3 regions of the Bacillus mesophilum genome follow, and region 2 is predicted to be linked to each of the others. Evidence: riboswitches for the same ligand, from Rfam matches in the RefSeq annotation. Region 2 holds a riboswitch; each other region holds the start of a gene.
What was found. A riboswitch is a leader RNA that binds a small molecule or an ion and turns the genes downstream of it on or off. The one in region 2 is predicted to bind thiamine pyrophosphate.
Positions count from the first base shown of each region.

Region 1: another riboswitch for thiamine pyrophosphate. It lies ahead of F7732_RS01025 (ABC transporter substrate-binding protein); the one in region 2 lies ahead of F7732_RS18645 (thiamine phosphate synthase).
Region 3: another riboswitch for thiamine pyrophosphate. It lies ahead of thiC (phosphomethylpyrimidine synthase ThiC); the one in region 2 lies ahead of F7732_RS18645 (thiamine phosphate synthase).

Region 1 covers NZ_WBOT01000001.1:187,141-193,245, reverse strand. The annotation lists gene treC (alpha,alpha-phosphotrehalase) at 1-1,605, opposite strand, end outside; gene F7732_RS01040 (GNAT family N-acetyltransferase) at 2,109-2,567, opposite strand; gene F7732_RS01035 (twin-arginine translocase TatA/TatE family subunit) at 2,886-3,083, opposite strand; gene F7732_RS01030 (cell wall hydrolase) at 3,257-3,862, opposite strand; TPP riboswitch at 4,126-4,232, shown strand; gene F7732_RS01025 (ABC transporter substrate-binding protein) at 4,365-5,360, shown strand; gene F7732_RS01020 (thiamine-binding protein) at 5,373-5,666, shown strand; gene F7732_RS01015 (ABC transporter permease) at 5,663-6,105, shown strand, end outside.
Region 2 covers NZ_WBOT01000007.1:125,169-131,273, forward strand. The annotation lists gene F7732_RS18625 (ThiF family adenylyltransferase) at 1-437, opposite strand, end outside; gene F7732_RS18630 (thiazole synthase) at 434-1,201, opposite strand; gene thiS (sulfur carrier protein ThiS) at 1,205-1,408, opposite strand; gene thiO (glycine oxidase ThiO) at 1,413-2,540, opposite strand; gene F7732_RS18645 (thiamine phosphate synthase) at 2,518-3,123, opposite strand; TPP riboswitch at 3,231-3,340, opposite strand; gene sda (sporulation histidine kinase inhibitor Sda) at 3,559-3,702, opposite strand; gene F7732_RS18655 (hypothetical protein) at 3,784-4,140, opposite strand; gene F7732_RS18660 (ATP-binding protein) at 4,188-5,294, opposite strand; gene F7732_RS18665 (cobalamin B12-binding domain-containing protein) at 5,281-5,943, opposite strand; gene F7732_RS18670 (MATE family efflux transporter) at 6,043-6,105, opposite strand, start outside.
Region 3 covers NZ_WBOT01000003.1:487,694-493,798, forward strand. The annotation lists gene F7732_RS11975 (CobW family GTP-binding protein) at 1-449, shown strand, start outside; gene rpsN (30S ribosomal protein S14) at 558-827, shown strand; gene F7732_RS11985 (type B 50S ribosomal protein L31) at 849-1,100, shown strand; gene F7732_RS11990 (hypothetical protein) at 1,137-1,502, shown strand; gene F7732_RS11995 (FAD/NAD(P)-binding protein) at 1,546-2,712, shown strand; gene rpmG (50S ribosomal protein L33) at 2,737-2,886, shown strand; gene F7732_RS12005 (hypothetical protein) at 3,165-3,386, shown strand; gene F7732_RS12010 (DoxX family protein) at 3,379-3,900, shown strand; TPP riboswitch at 4,135-4,249, shown strand; gene thiC (phosphomethylpyrimidine synthase ThiC) at 4,388-6,105, shown strand, end outside.

The DNA of each region.
Region 1 (6,105 bases), on a different contig from region 2:
TGAAAGCAGTATCTCAGCCTTATAGCCATCAATATTTTCTTCGTCCGGCAGCTTAAAGGATGCCGAATCAGTATAAAAGTTGTTGACTACAAGCAATTTATCATTTTCTCCATTGCGAATATAAGCAAATATTCGCTCATCGTTTTCAGCCAGCAGCTGATAGTCACCTGTTGTAATTATGTCAAACTGTTTACGAAGGCTGATTAGCTTTTGGTAATGATAAAATACGGATTCTTCATCTTTTAATGCATTTTCTGCATTAATATTTTCGTAATTTCCTGCTACATTAATCCATGGAGTGCCGCTTGTAAAACCTGCATGAGGCTGACTATTCCACTGCACTGGTGTACGTGAATTATCCCGTGATTTGCTCTTTAGGATCTCTATAATTTCTGCCTCACTTTTCCCTTGCTGCTGCATAAGTTTATACATGTTAAGTGATTCAACATCTCGATACTCATCAATAGAATCAAAGCCCGGATTGGTCATCCCAAACTCTTCTCCCTGATAAATATATGGCGTGCCTTGCATCATATGAATGGTTGTCGCAAGCATTTTAGCTGATTCACGGTGATACTCCTTGTCGTTGCCATAGCGTGATACAACACGCGGCTGATCATGATTGCACCAGAAAAGAGCATTCCATCCGCCGCCTTTATGCATGCCTGTTTGCCATTCAGATAAAATTTGCTTCAGCTTAATAAAATCAAAATCCGCTAGAGCCCATTTTTCGCCATTAGGGTAATCTACTTTTAAATGATGAAAATTAAACGTCATGCTAAGTTCCGTCTGGTCTGGGTTTGAATACTTAATACAGTGTTCAATACTAGTAGATGACATTTCACCCACTGTTAAGGAGTCATATTTTGAAAAAACGTTTTGGTTCATTTCCTGCATGTATTCATGAACTCTCGGCCCATCTGTATAGAACTTACGGCCGTCACCTGGAGGAATGGACCCATCATCATCGGCAAAGCTCTGATCCTTTGAAATAAGGTTGATAACATCCAGTCGAAAGCCATCAATACCTTTCTCAAACCAGAAATGCATCATATCATATAGCTTTTGGCGCAGTTCTTCGTTTTCCCAATTTAAATCTGCCTGAGTAACATCAAATAAATGCAAATAATATTGGCCGGTCTGTTCATCAAGCTTCCAGGCAGAACCTCCAAACTTAGACTGCCAATTATTTGGCTCGCTTCCATCTTCCTTTGGCTCTTTCCAAATATAATAATCTCTGTAAGGATTATGGCGAGATTTTCTCGCTTCCTGGAACCAGTCATGCTCCGTCGATGTATGATTGACAACAATATCCATGATTACTTTAATGCCACGTGCATGAGCTTCCTTCAAAAGACTTTCAAAATCATTCATTGTCCCATATTCAGCTTGAATACGGAAGTAATCGCTAATATCATACCCGTTATCTCGCTGAGGAGAAGCATAGATGGGCGTAAGCCATAAACAATCAACACCAAGCTCCTTTAAGTAATCGAGCTTATCAATAATTCCAGGCAAATCTCCTACACCATTTCCAGTCGTATCATTAAAGCTTTTCGGATAAATTTGATATACTACAGCTTTTTTCCACCATGGTTCATTCACTATTCATCACACCTGTTGTTAGTTTTATTGTTTCACCAAGATATTTTTCTGGTAAAGAATGATTCTGTAATGTTTTTAAACAAGCCTAAAACTCAAACTTGTATATACATGTTTCTGTTTTCGCTTTCATTTTAACTTGTATAAACATCTCAGTCAAATCATTTGTTACAGCTGATTCAAATCTCTGATTCTTTTTTATAAAAAAAAGGGTTTTCTACTTTTTCCTGAGCTGTGGTGAACAGCCTCTAAGGCGGTCTGCCTCCAGCAAGGCAGCAGCTTTCGTCTGTCATCAAATAACTATTCTGCTCTGCTTTTGCCATCTCCAGTCATATCGCTAAAATGCTGCTTAGCACTATTAAAAAGAAGCGCCTTTAAAAAAGGAGCTTACTTTTAATAGCAGCCTATTCATTTTTTATCCATCTAATAGTCCTTTCAAAACGTCCAAAGCAAAAAAGCTCAAAATAATTTTGAGCTTCCAGCATTATATTGTGAATTGTAGTATTTTACTGGTTAATCGTTTTGACAACGGCCATTTCTTTTCCAAAGCGATCTCCGTAATCGATAAACCCCAAGCTCTCGTATAAACCATGTGCCCCTAAATTTTCGGGATGATAGCCTACAACGAGCTTCTTTGCGTTTGGCAGATTGGACATTTTTGAAATCATTATTGAAGAAGCATCCTTACCAATGCCCTTACCCTGAAATCTATGATCAATCATTATTCTGTAAATCCAGTAACCATCAAGTTCTTCCGGTTCCGTATTATACATTAAAAAACCTGCAACTTTATCACCATAATATATAACAAACGGTCTTAATGACGGTTCAAATTTAGACTGCAGAATCGATATTGCATTGTTTTCTATAAATTTTTCTTGATTCTCTGTTATCTGCAATGAACAGCACTCATACCAGTTTTCTGCTGTTAATTCAGCCAATCTTACTATTTTGTCAATACTCAAAATTTATCCCCTTTCTAATATGGGGAACTGCTAATTGTTAATTAGACGTTACCCCGTTAGTGCATGCTGTATAAGTCATTAATTTATTTTTCATAATGAACGCCTCCTTGAACAATTGCTTTTTTTTTAATACTCCTCTATCCTATCACAGTTCCTTATAAAAATTACACAGATTATATGCACTCAAGCTCATTTCAGCATGACAAGATCTGTACAATGTAAAAGGACTTACATTTCGGGAAATGAAAAGGCTCAAATCACGAATGATCTGAGCCTGTATATCTGTGCTTATATTAATTTAAATTCTCTAAACTAAACTTAATCTTTACTTAAAGAATTCTTTGGTTTGTCTTTAGGTTCATCTTCATCAGAAGTTAAATCTTTTGCAGAGTTTTTGAACTCTTTCAGAGTTTGTCCAAAAGCACGGCCAATTTCCGGCAATTTTTTGGGTCCAAAGATAATAAGTGCTAATACTAATATAAGAATTAAACCTGGAATACCTATATTTGATAACATAACAACCACTCCTTTACTTGCATCATAGACGAAGATAAACAGAAATTCAAGTAACCCAGTAATACGCCCATATCAAAACCACCTATGTCAATGGCAGGTAAACCTGCTGAAGCTTCTTCTAAATCCAGGTCTCTCTTCCCTTAAAAACAAAAAGTAACATAGCTTCTGCCATGTTACTTTGCAAAACGGTGTTTTCCAATTTCACCTGTAACGGTTTGAGCTCTTAACCAGGTGCTATCCGTCAAATCCGGATTAAAGAAAAAAACAGCTTCGTTATTCCCTTGTCCCTCTAAAGCTATTGCCTCATTTACTGCCTTTTTTGCCTCTTTATCAGCTGGTTTATTAATGCTCCCATTGTCGACAGGCTGAAATTGTCTCTTTTCATAAATCACTTGCTTAATACTATCAGGAAATCGCTCATCTTCTACTCGATTTAAAACAACTTGAGCCACTGCAACCTTTCCTTTATAAGGTTCACCTTTTGCTTCAGCATGAACAAGCCGGGCAAGCAAGTCTTTCTCTTTCTTGGATATTGTATTAGGTATAATTAACTTATCTCCAGAATTAATAGCTTCTTCTGACAAATGATTAACTTCTTTTAATTCCAGCTCTGATACTGAGAATTTCAGTGCCACATCATATAATGTTTCCTGATCCTTAACCGTATAAATGGTAACAGAGTCCAGCGTTTCAGCATTTATTTTCTTTGGTTCAGTAAATGTATATTGGAATGAGACCATGACAATAGCAGCAATCATGCTTAGAACAAATTTTTTCATTCGTTCTCCTCCATTCATTATAGTCTCGGCACAACAGAAACTACTGTAACACATTGTTCAAGAATAGGACAAACTCAATCTTTTCCATGGTTAAAATGGTAAAATCTTCTTCCGCCATTTTTCTTGCTAAAAAATAAAAAGCTTTTTACTAGAAATTTCTTATTTTTTTGCTATAATGAAGACGTAATGTGGAACGCTAACCATTTTTAAACAAATACTTTACAATTATGTAAAGACTGAGACTTTTGAATATAATTTCATATCGTTTTATGTAGGGGAACCGCTCTGCGGTTGAGATTTCATTATATAATGATAACCCTTTGAACCTGATCTGGCTGATACCAGCGTAGGGAACATAATGTAATGCAATATTATGCTTATTTATTATGTCCCCTGGCTGCAGCAGCCAGGGGTTTTATGTTTATAAGGGAATTGTTCCATACTACTCATATGACATTAACTGAGATCTTCACGGTATGATCTGCACAATGAGGAGGAAATTATGAAAAAATGGATGTTAACTGCATCGTTATTAATGGTTTTAACGGCTTGCGGAAATAACGAAGATACGGAAAACAACAGCAGCAATGAAGCGGAAGAACTTGAAGAAGTGACAGTAGTTCTGGATTGGACACCAAATACAAATCATACTGGACTTTATGCAGCCGTTGAAAATGGCTATTTTGAAGAAGCAGGACTTGATGTCGACATTATTTTGCCTGGTGATGCTAGTGCAGATCAATTGATTGCTTCAGGCAAAGCAGATTTTGGAGTCAGTTACCAGGAAAGCATTACACAAGCAAGGGTTCAGGGTGTACCGCTTGTTTCGATTGCAGCTGTCATACAGCATAATACATCAGGCTTTGCTTCTCCTGTAGAAAAAAACATTGAGACTCCTAAAGATTTTGCAGGAAAAACATACGGAGGCTTCGGATCTCCAGTTGAAGAGCAAATCCTTGAATCCTTAATGAGATCTGAGAATGCAAGTGCCGATGATGTTACGATCTTAAATATTGGCAGTGCAGATTTCTTCACTTCAGTTGAAAGAGATGTTGATTTTTCTTGGATCTTTTACGGCTGGACTGGAATTGAAGCAGAATTACGCGGTATAGATTTAAATATGATCTATCCTACCGATTACTCGGAAAATCTGGATTATTATACACCTGTTCTTGCCACTAACGAAGATATGATCAGCTCTAATCCTGAAATGATTGAAGCATTTTTAGAGGGAGCTTCAAAAGGGTATGAATATGTAATTGAAAATCCAGCGGAAGCTGCTGACATTCTAATAGAAGCAGTTCCAGACCTGGATCCTGAACTAGTTAAGAAAAGCCAGGAATGGCTGGCACCACGTTATCAGGATGATGCCGATCAATGGGGAGTACAAAAACTAGAAGTATGGGAAAACTACGGTAATTGGATGTTTGAAAATGGATTGCTCGATGGCGAACTGGATGCAGAAAAAGCATTTACGAACGAATACTTACCAAAATAGGGGGAGAAAATCTTGGCTAATTCTTTAGTGAGTATACAAATCATTCCAAAAACTAAAAATGGGGAAAATGTCATTCCGTACGTTGACGAGGCGATTGCCATTATTGATGCGTCCGGCATCAAATATGAGGTACACCCTCTTGAAACTACTATGGAAGGTGACCTAGATCAAATTTTTGCGGTTATTAAGAAAATGAACGAAAAAATGATTGAGATTGGCAGTTCCAATGTTATCTCTCAAATCAAAATTCTATTCCAGCCAGATGGCATTACAATGGATACCTTAACGGAGAAATATAAAGGATGAATACTGCTTTAAAGAAAGGATGGAGACCAATACTTGTTCTCCTCCTTTTATTCTTATTATGGGAAGGGATTGTCAGGTTTGTTGAAGCACCATCCTGGCTAGTCCCGGCGCCAAGCCTGATTTTTCAGGAAGCATATAACGGCTGGTCTCAGTTTGCACCTCACCTGCTTTCGACGACTAGCTTATCACTATATGGCTTTGCGATTGGTGCAGCTGTTGGGCTTGCCGCTGCCTTTTTACTGCACATGCTTCCTTTTGTTAGAGAATCAGTTTATCCGCTTCTCATTCTGTCGCAAAACGTGCCAGTTATCGTACTTGCCCCGCTTTTGGTCATCTGGTTTGGATTTGGAATTCTGCCGAAAGTCATTGTCATTACTCTTGTCTGCTTTTTTCCTATTACGGTTGCTGCACTCGATGGGTTTAAACAAACACCTGCCGA
Region 2 (6,105 bases):
GCGCCAAAGACAAATGGAATGTTTTGTTTCATGGCAGCATCATTGATCACTAATCTCGTTTCAAAATTATCTGTTGCATCCAATAAAATGGATGCTCCTTCCGCCAATTCCTCCACATTTTGAAAATAAATATCCATTACATGCTCTTTTATGATTGTTTGACTGTTTATGGATTGAAGCCGCTGTTTTGCAGCTACTGCTTTAGGCAGTTTCTGCTTTGCATCATCCTCAGTGTACAGCTGCTGTCTTTGCAGATTGCTCCATTCTACATAATCGCGATCTGCTATAATCAACTTCCCAACACCAGCACGAACAAGCATTTCCGAGATCGCAGAACCTAAAGCACCCATTCCAAACACGACTATTGTGCTCTCTTCTATTTTCTTCTGTCCTGTTTTGCCGATGAATAATTCCTGTTTCAAGTAACGGCTTTTCAAGATGTGATCATTCCTGTCATCGGACTGCTTGCAACTCCATAGTTTTTTTCGTGAATTCTGCCTGCTTCATACCCTAATCTTCCTGCTTCTATTGCCATTTTCATTGCCAATGCCATTTTCACAGGATCCTCCGCCCCTGAAACAGCTGTGTTTAATAAGACAGCATCTGCTCCGAGCTCCATGGCATAAGCAGCATCCTTCGGTGAACCAATTCCAGCATCAACGATAACAGGTACATCACTTTGCTCAATGATAAACTGGAGATTTAATGGATTGATAATTCCTCTCCCTGATCCAATAGGAGATGCACCGGGCATAATGCCATGAACACCAAGCTGTTCAAGCCGTTTTGCCAGAACGACATCATCTGATGTATAAGGAAGAACGATGAAGCCTTCCTCCAGTAATAACTCAGAAGCTTTCAGCGTTTCAACAGGGTCTGGCAGGAGCGATCGATCACAGCCGATCACTTCTACTTTTATCATGTCGCATAATCCTGAGGCTTTTGCCAATTTAGCAATTCTAACCGCCTCTTCAGCTGTTTTTGCACCAGCCGTATTAGGCAATAATGTATATCTCTTTAAATCAAGCTGCTCTAGAAAATTGGGCTGTGTTTCCTCAAAAATATTCATTCTTCGCACTGCAAATGTAAGAATTTCACTTTCAGAGACGTCTACCGCTTTCTTTTGGACCTCAAAAGATGGATATTTTCCTGTTCCCAGCAGCAATCTGGACTGATACGTACGATCTGCAATTTTTAACATGCATTAACCCCCTCCTACAAAATGAATAAGCTCTACTTTATCACCAGTATTTAATTGATGGCTTTCATATCTATCCTTCAGTACAATGTCTTGATTGATTTCTACAATAACAATACGATTTTGCAGTTCTAAAAAGGCTAGAAGCTGAGCAGTCGTTTTTACGTGCTCTGGCAATTCATGTACCTTCCCGTTTAGCTCGATTTTCACCTATTCACCCCCTCCCAATTGAAACGGCCGATGGAAGGCGATCAATTTTAAATGCTTCGACCCATTCTGAATTAACTGGATTGCCGCTTATTAAATTGGCGATCATTTTCCCTGTTCCAGGAGCTAACAATATTCCGTTTCTTTGATGACCAGCTGCAAAGTAGAGACCTTTCTGTTCCGGATGTTCTCCGATAAAAGGAAAACCATCAAAAGTTTGCGGTCTTAAGCCAGCCCAGCTTCTCAGCCATCTCATTCCTTGAATGGAAGGCAGCATTTCTTTTGCCTTTTTAATCACCATCTCTATCCCCTCAAGGGTAGGTTCTTCATTCCAGTCATCCCATCTTTTCGTAGCACCCACAATGAGTTCATTATTGTTTCTTGGAACAATATAATGCTGATCATGGAAGATGGAGTGGACAAGCGGCAGCTGATCATTTAAGACTGCAATACACTCACCTTTTACTGGAATAATCGCATTCATTAACCCTGTTTGCTGAAAGAAATAATTGCTCCACACACCGCTGGCAATCACCACCTGATCTGCCGTAAACGATCCCTGTGTGATATTAACCTTGTAGTGGCTGTATTCATTAACCACAGAAAAAACCTTCGTAAATTCATAAATCTCTGCCCCAAGAAGTAATGCCCCTTTACTGAAACTATTAGAAGCAATGGCAGGTGTTACGTGGACGTCCTCCTTTAAAAATGACGCTCCAATGATTTGATCCGTTAAATGGGGTACTTTTCTTTTTGCTTCCTCTCTTGTCAGCCATTCTACGGCTGGCAGCTGCATAAGAGAATTCCTTTCTTCTCTCTCCTCGGATGTGAAGGCAAGCTGAAGCAGTCCGCCTTTTTTCATTTCAAAATCCATTCCCGTTTGTTCTTTTAATTCATGATATAGCTCCTTGTATAAAAGCTGGCTGCTGCGTGCAAAGGAGTATACATGCTGAAATTCCTTATATTCCGAATGAGCACCAAGCATACCGGCTGCGGCACTAGTTGACCGACTCCCAATTTTCCGCTCTTCGAATAGAGCAACTTTGCGTTTATCCTTTGCCAAATAATAAGCGATTGCACTGCCAATAATTCCGCCTCCTATGACAGCCACTTCAGTGTGATTGGTTTTTAACATATGCACACCTCTCCTTTAATCTTCTAGCTGCGTCAGCTGGGTTACTGGATGCAAAGATTGCTGACATAACAGCTGCTCCATCCGCTCCATATGAGGCAACTTGTTCAATACGATCCTCATCAATACCGCCTATGACGTACAGTGGGATTGAAACAGATCTTTTTATATCTCGGATGGAGCTTAATGGAATTGGCTCCTTTCCCTTTTTGCTGTTTGTCGGAAAACAATGGCCATACAGCATATATGCTGCACCTTGTTTTTCCGCTCTTAACGCTTCTTCCAGGCTATGAACTGATATGCCTGCATTTAAATGGGGGTAGGTTTCTTTCACCTGCTCAAGCGGCAGTCCATTTCCCGGCAAGTGCAGCTGCTGCAGCTGTAAAAGGAGAGCAACATCCATACGATCATTCATTAGCAGCTTTTCCTTTGGCACTCCCTCATCAATTAAGCGCTTACCTAATTGATGCAGTTCCCCCGCACTTCGCTGTTTCTCTCTAATTTGGATGGAATCAACATAAGGATAAATTTGAATAATTGATTTTATCAGTTCATTGATCTTTTGATACCCATTCGTAACAGCCATCAGCTTCACATTCTCAGCCCCTTTCTTTTTCGGCCAAACAAAAAACCACTCCCCTAAATATAGGAAAGTGGTTAAAATTTGCGCACGCTTTAATAAGCGCAAATGTATAATTAATAGCGCCACTTTCCTACGCAGGTACGAACCTGTTCAGGTTATGAGGGTTTAAAAGTAACTACTTTATTCTCAGCCCTTATCAAGGGATCCCCTAGTGTAATTCGTATTATAAAGATGTTATACATATTTTAGCATAAATCAAATAAATTTCCACACTTTTCACATTTTTATGACGTCTCCATCAAGCTTAAGAAGTCGCATTCTGAGATGTAAACTCTTTTTTGTTCAATCTGTTCTCCATCAGTATCAATATCTCATTTGATTTATGGTATATCTATACACAAAAAAAGAAGCAGTGCGTAGGAGCACTGCTTTTCGATGCTATGATTTCATTTCAACTGAATTTTTTTTCACAGTTTTTAAGTTTCTTCTAATCATCTCTTCTGCTAGCATTGCAATAAAATCTTCATCAAGTTCTAGTCTTATAGCATCTTGATAGGCTTCGATTAATTCCTCATTTGACATTTTCAAAACAAACCTTACCCCTTTGACACAGTTTTACCCTTATATTTTACATTTTGTTCTGTAACAGTACAAAGTAAATTTTTATATTTCCTTCAAAGATGAAAGTGCGAGGACAAGGGCTTTCCGATAAAATTCCTCTCGCTCTGCTGATAGTTGGCCTTCAATTTTAGAGTAAATTCTCTCAAAATTATCAATTATATGCTCTGTTTTCATTCCCCTGCTCGTTAATACATTGTTAAGCCAATGAGAATAATCGAGGAAAATCTTTGGTTCATTGACTGAAAATGCAGTTTCGAGATTTTTAAAGTGATGCCCGTTATCTTCCTTGCACTTTTCTTTTCCCCTTTCTCCAAATCGCTCCATTAGTTCAGGGTAGGCAAGATATGTATCCCTCATGACATCTTCTATAATGTTTGCAATAACTATATCGTCATTCATCCTTATCACCTCTATCAAAAGCAATTCCGAAGCTTCATTTACGATCCTTACATATCTATAGGCAGGATAATGGTAAATTGTGAACCGATTCCCGCTTCACTTTTTACCTCAATTGTACCTCCATGCATATTGATAATGTGCAGAGAAACAGCCAATCCAATTCCAGTACCCTTCTCTTTCATCGTGAAAAATGGGGTGAAAAGGTTTGCAATGGTTACTTGTGTCATTCCGATGCCATTGTCCTCAAAAGAGATTTTAATGGCATCATCTGTTAAATCCGTTCTTATGAAAATTTGTCCATTGTTTCTGTTTTTGCTATTTTGGATCGCTTCCATCCCGTTTCTCAAGATGTTTAAGAAGACTTGCTTCATCTGCTTCACATCAACATTAACAGCAGGCAGAATATGTTCTTTTACATACTTTACTTCACAATGGATCTTTTTCGATTCTGCGTTTGTCAGCTGGACCACTTCAGTAATCATTTTCTGCAGGTTGGATTGGGTTTTATTAGGAGTAGATGGTTTCGTCGTATTCAAATACTGGTAGATAAGATTGTTTGCCTGATTGATTTCGTCTAATGCTATATTTGCATAATGCTCTTTGCCAATCGAGCTTAAATGCGGCTTAAGCAGTTGCAAAAAACCCCTGATACTTGTTAAGGGCTTTTTCAATTCATCTGCAATGTGACTGACTAACTTACCAATATTCGATAGATTGTCATGCTGCATAAGAAGCTGCTGCACTCTTTTTAAAGAGTGTTCCAGTTCATCTTGTTTCTCAGCAATTGTAAGGTTTTCGTTATTCAGCTGTTTTTCCAGCTTTGTTACAAATGATTGAACCTGATGAACAAATTCTTGTTTTTCAATACAAAAGACATTTAACTTCTTTTCTGAATCCCATTGAATATAAACATCAAAAAGGGTAATAGGCTGGTGCTTTGTCAGCATATTAATTTCAATCTTCGTTTGGCCGACGTTAGATTTCATAAATTTTTCGACCTTTTTTATACTTCCATAGTCAACCAAATCCATAAAATTGGACGCTTGCGGGAAATGCTGAAATACTTCGTCAGATACACCCAGGATCTTTAATTGCTCATCCATTATAAAATATGGGAAAGGGACGGATTCAATATAGTTCTTAGCTACCGACATAATCTCTGCTGCTAATCTTATTATTCACAAGCCAATCATTAACCTCAACCAAATCCTTCAGCACCACTGTTTTCCTTTTAAGATAATCATTTAATGGATACATGGTTGATACTCTCCCTCCAACTATAATCTTCGGCTGATAGTCTAATTGGTCAATTTGCTCCACCAATCGGATCAGATTCGGAAGATTATACACGATAGATATTGAGATACATAGGACATCTGGTCTCCACTTATTTGCAAATACAACTGCATCATGTACAGGAAGATTTGATCCAAAAAAGCGTATATCCCAGCTATGTTCTTTAAAGACATTGTGGACCATTTTTAGACCTAGACTATGTTCTTCCCCTTCTATGCAAAACATCATTACCTTGCCTGGAGACTTCTTTTTTTCAATCGCAGCACTTTCTCCTACCTTAGAAAGCACAAAACTGCATACATTGGATGCTATATGCTCCTCTGCAACAGAAATTTCGTTTTCCTCCCAAAGCTCGCCTATGTATCTCATTACTTTCGTTAATAGCATTTCATAAATATATAGACGATCGTATCCTTCATCAATCAAATTTAATACTTCAACCCATGTGCCGTGTTCGTCTCCTTTTAGCATTAAATCTGCTAAATCCTTTACTATTTTTTCTTGCATTCAAAACACTCTTTTACCGTTTTTATCATCAGTTTAACAGAAGAAAGTACCATCTACTAGTGGAATTTAATAGATTATGGAATTTTCATAAAAAATCCCCTATTTGAATTTTAGTCTTTCTAACTTCCCTACCGACATAGCTAGAAATAGAGACCTGCCTAA
Region 3 (6,105 bases), on a different contig from region 2:
AGAGACAATTGAAAAATGAGATAAGTTCATTGAATATAAATGGTCCCAAACTATTTACAGAATATGCACAGATTGATTTACAGGAAATCGGCATAGTGAAAAAGCCAGTTTTAAAGGATACAGCCAAACTGCATGTGCATGATCATTTAAATATCCAGTCATTTTCTTATACATTTACCGGACATATTAACAAAACTCAGTTTGAAAAGTGGATCCAAGGGCTGCCGAAATCGGTTCTGAGAATAAAAGGATTTATTGTATTTGAAGAACAGGAGGAAAAAACAGTTTTATTCCAATATGCATATGGTGTTCCGCTTTCCCTTAAGCAAGACTTTCAATTTCCAAGGACATTAGTCGTAATTGGTGAAAACATAGATATTAAGAAAATGACTGAAGAACTGGCAGCGATGGATACGAAAAAGGAAGTCTGCACATTTAAAAAAAGTTAGGGACACTGGTCAAAGATGTTGCATTTCGTGAAAATTTATGATTAAATAACTTTATCTTGAAATTAAATCGTAATAATTACGATTTAATTGATCGAAGGAGTGAAATTTTTGGCGAAGAAATCTAAGGTTGTAAAAGAACAGAAGAGACAAGAGCTTGTCTTAAAATATGCAGAGTTACGCAGAGAATTAAAAGAAAAAGGTGACTATGAGGCATTGAGAAAACTGCCAAGAGATTCATCACCGACCCGCCTGAAAAGCCGCTGCCAAGTAACAGGCAGACCGCGCGGATATCTGCGTAAATTTAAAATGTCCCGGATTGCGTTCAGAGAGTATGCTCATAAAGGTCAAATTCCGGGTGTGAAAAAAGCCAGCTGGTAAATATAAAAGGAGGAATTTAAAATGAGAGAAAATATTCACCCAGAGTATCATAAAGTGGTATTCATGGACACAAATAGCGGTTTTAAATTTTTAACAGGCTCAACGAAAACATCAAACGAAACGATTACCTGGGAAGATGGAAACACCTATCCGCTGCTTAAAGTAGAGGTTACATCAGATACACATCCGTTCTATACAGGTGTTCAAAAGTTTGCTGAACGCGGTGGCCGTGCAGATCGCTTTATGCAAAAATATAATATGAAAAATAAGTAAGATGTTGCTATTAGCAAGATGGTTGGGGGTATTAGCATGAATACTCATTTAATGGAAATTCTCTCAAGAGAGATTATTAAATCACTTCCTTCGAGGCAAAAGGATATTTATGAATATGTTGTTAATCTGGAAGATGAACTGGCCAGTCAAGCTTCAACCTCGGATGAATTCATGTCACTGCTTGTCAAACATTCACCTCATCGGCAAGCTGCCGAACACTTTAATCTTTCCTTTGGACAGCTGATGATGACAATGCACAAAATTGAAGACACTATTAGTATGCAGCTTGAGCAGAAAATGGAGCATGCACAATGGCTTGATTTAACAGAAAAAGTTCGCATGCAAAATAAAAATATAGGTGATCATGTTAAATATTTTTATTTTTCCCTTCATGAAGCTTGAAGTTTAAATCGTAATAATTTCGTTTTAAAGGCAGGAGATAGACATGGTCTACGAATGGATTGTAATAGGTGGCGGCATTCAAGGCTGTACAATTGCAGCGTTTCTACTGAAAAATAACAAAGTATCAGCAGATCAGCTGCTCATCATTGACCCCCATGAAACACCGCTATACCGTTGGACCAAAACAACAGAAATGATTGAGATGAAATTTTTAAGATCACCGTCTGTACATCATCTGGATGTTGAGCCTTTCTCTTTGAGAAAATATGCTGACGACCAGAATCGAAAGAAAAGTGATTTTTATGGAGTATATAAACGGCCTTCATTGGAGCTTTTCAATGAGCATAGCCAAGCTCTGTTTCGAAATCTCAACATGGAATCCTGCTGGCATCAAGGCTGTGTAAATGGAGTTGACCGGGAAGATGCTAGCTGGACCATCAACACTGAAGCTGGGAATCGTTTTAAAACGAAAAACGTGGTACTGGCACTAAGTGTGAATGGCCAGCTGAATATACCGGAATGGGCTAGTAACCTTAAAGCTCACTCACATCAGCTCTTCCATATTTACGATGAAGCTGCCGATTTAACGAAAATAAAGCCTTCTATTGCTGTTGTGGGAGGCGGCATCTCAGCTGCCCATTTAGTCATCAAGCTGTCAGTCTTGTATCCCGGCCAGGTTCATCTAATTAAAAGGCATCCTTATCGGGTTTATGACTTTGACAGTGATCCAGGCTGGTTAGGACCTAAAAATCAGAAGCCATATCAATTGATTAATGACTATGATACAAGAAGAGAAATGATTAAAACGGCAAGAAATCGAGGCTCCTTGCCGCAAGAGCTATTCCGTAAACTGAAGAAGCTTGAGCAGGATCGAATTCTCAAAGTGATCGATGGTGAGATTATTTCCGCCCGAAACGGGAGAAATCACGAGCTTAGCTTAACCACCGAAAATGGTTCTGTTGAAGTTCAGTCCGTTATCCTTGCAACTGGTTTTAAGCCTGAAAGACCCGGTGGCGGCTGGCTGGAAAAGACGATTGAAAAATACAGTCTGCCTTGCGCAAGATGCGGATATCCCATTGTTAGTCCGTCCCTCGAATGGTGTCCGCATTTATATGTGATAGGACCGCTGGCCGAGCTGGAGATGGGACCGATTGCAAGGAATATTTCTGGAGCCCGTCAAGCGGCTGAAAGAATTGTTTTAAGTGTATAAATCAAACGAAAAGGAGTTTTGATCATGAGAGTAAACATTACACTTGCTTGTACAGAAACTGGAGACCGTAATTATATTACGACGAAAAATAAGCGCAACAACCCGGACAGAATTGAATTAATGAAATACTGCCCGCGCTTGAAGAAGCGTACATTGCATAGAGAGACGAAGTAATTTTATTTGAGAAGCCGGCTGGCGCACTATTGGTGCTGCCGGCTTTTTGCGTATTGTATGTCTTGAGCGGGGTTTGGCGGATAAATCGCTGTTTTGGGCGGATATATTTTTTTACGGCGGATAAATCCCATTTAACGGCGGATATCCAGGGTTCAAAGGTCTAGTAGTTATATTTTTTTAAGGTTTTGCAGTATTTTTATTGAATTCTTCGTTTAATCCAGCTTTTTTTCCTCAAATGAGCTCCAATAATCGGATTCTGATGTAAATAGAGGGCAGAAATGTCAGCAGCGGCAATTTCCTCACTAACACAAATGCTTTCTAGTGATGAAGATTCTATAAAAAACCACATTGTTCAACATTCCGTCACATCTTTATTACAACATTGTGAAGTTTATCACAATGTTGATGTAGAGTACCCTCCACCATGGTATATTCTAAGTGTAAGAAGCAATCATAAAAATAATCTTTCACTAAAAGAAAGGGAGATGCAAGATGATTAACACTTGGTTAAGAGAAAACAAAATTGCAGCAGCACTATTAACAGTTATACGTGTTTATTGGGGATATTTATGGATTACAGCAGGCTGGGGGAAAATCACAGGAGGATTTGATTCAAAAGGATTCCTGGCTAATGCAGCCGCAAACCCGGTAATGGGACCAGATGGTGCACCTGTTTTTGGCTGGTATAACAGCTTCCTTCAAAGCTTTGCCTTACCGAATGCCGATCTATTTAACTTCATTATTCCATGGGGCGAATTCTTAGTAGGACTTGGATTAATTCTTGGATGCTTAACAACAGCAGCAGCATTCTTCGGAATTTTGATGAACTTCTCTTTCTTGCTTACAGGTACTGTATCTCATAACCCGACAGACATTCTAATGGGTGTATTCATTCTAGCAGCTGGCTACAACGCTGGAAGATTCGGACTTGACTATTATGTAATGCCTTTTATCCGCAAGCAATTAAATAAAGGGAAAGAAGAAGAGAGTGGAGCGAACGTTAGCAGAGTGTAATGTGAATTTTCATTAATAATCTATTGTAAACAAATTATATAGTATGAGGTTGAATTAGGCTTACTAGTTCAACCTTTTTTTAGTTCAGTTTCTGAAGCTACATCTAGCAATCTTTAAAAGCTACTATATAACTTCCGCTCAGTATCAGAGTTTCTTTCGTCCTATTTTTCAATAAATCCTAAAATATCCTTTTATTTACTGTTCGTTTATATTAAACTAAAAGCACAATTGAATAGTTATAACTGGGGGAGTCCAATAAGCTGGGCTGAGAGGGAAACGCGATAAAGTTTCTTGACCCTTTGGACCTGATCTGGATCATGCCAGCGTAGGGAAGTTAGTGAATACTTGCTATGTATACTTCTGCATATTCTGAAGCTGGGTCTGTTTATTTTACAATGGACCCAGCTTCTTTTTATGCACTTCACTGAAGGATGTCTTTGCATTTCCCGAGATCATGTCCTTAACATTATGTTAAAGGAGAGATAAAATGATCAACCCCACAGTAAACGGTAAAATGATTTCCATTATGTCCAGCTTTCCCGGCAGCAAAAAAGTGTATGTAGAAGGTACTAGGACTGATATCCAGGTGCCAATGAGAGAAATTGAACTAAGTGCCACCACCGGATCTTTTGGAGGTGAGAAGAACGAGCCCATACGTATTTATGATACAAGCGGACCGTATACGGATCAGAATTATGCAGTGGATCTGACAAAAGGATTGCCGCCCATTCGCCAGAAATGGATCGATGAACGCGGAGATATTGAAAGCTATGAAGGTCGCAGGGTAAAGCCAGAAGATAATGGTTACCGCAATGAAGACGACCAGCGTACCCAGCACGGTGTGTTTCCCGGGCTAAAAAGAAAGCCTCTGCGGGCAAAACGAGGAAAAAATGTTACACAGCTTCATTATGCAAGGAAAGGGATTATCACACCTGAAATGGAATTTATCGCCATTCGGGAAAATATGAATCCTGAATATATCCGTGAGGAAGTCGCCCGCGGACGAGCCATCATTCCAGCAAATATTAATCACCCTGAAAGTGAACCAATGATTATTGGCCGCAACTTTCATGTGAAAATCAATGCCAATATCGGCAATTCCGCTGTATCCTCGTCAATTGAAGAAGAAATTGAAAAAATGACTTGGGCGACGCGCTGGGGTGCTGATACTATTATGGATTTATCGACCGGGAAAAATATACACAAAACACGGGAATGGATAATCCGAAATTCAGCTGTTCCTGTAGGCACTGTTCCAATCTATCAGGCACTTGAAAAAGTGAATGGGATTGCGGAAAATCTTAATTGGGACGTATTTCGCGATACTCTGATTGAGCAAGCTGAACAAGGGGTAGATTATTTTACAATCCATGCTGGTGTGCGGCTGCATTATGTTCCATTAACAGCTAAGCGAATGACTGGTATCGTATCACGCGGCGGTTCCATTATGGCTCAGTGGTGCTTATCTCATCATCAAGAAAGTTTTCTATACACACACTTTGAAGAAATATGTGAAATCATGAAAACCTATGATGTGGCCTTCTCATTAGGCGATGGCCTCCGTCCTGGCTCAATCGCAGATGCAAATGATGAAGCTCAATTTGCCGAGCTTGAAACATTAGGTGAGCTGACTAAAATTGCCTGGAAGTACGATGTACAGGTAATGATTGAAGGTCCTGGACATGTTCCAATGCATTTAATTAAAGAAAACATGGATAAGCAGCTTGAAATCTGTCAAGAAGCTCCATTCTATACATTAGGTCCGCTAACAACCGATATTGCACCAGGCTATGATCATATAACCTCTGCAATCGGCGCAGCCATGATCGGATGGTATGGAACAGCCATGCTCTGCTATGTGACGCCAAAGGAGCATTTAGGACTGCCAAATAAAAATGATGTCCGGGAAGGTGTGATCACTTATAAAATTGCTGCCCATGCAGCCGATTTGGCTAAAGGCCATCCAGGTGCCCAAATAAGAGATAATGCTTTATCAAAAGCAAGGTTTGAATTTCGATGGAAGGATCAGTTTAATCTCTCCCTTGATCCAGAACGGGCACTGCAATATCATGATGAAACCTTGCCTGCAGAAGGTGCTAAGACGGCTCACTTCTGTTCCATGTGCGGACCCAAATTTTGCTCAATGAGAATTTCTCAGGATATCCGAAACTATGCAAAAGAGAATATGCTTGTTTCAACTGAAGT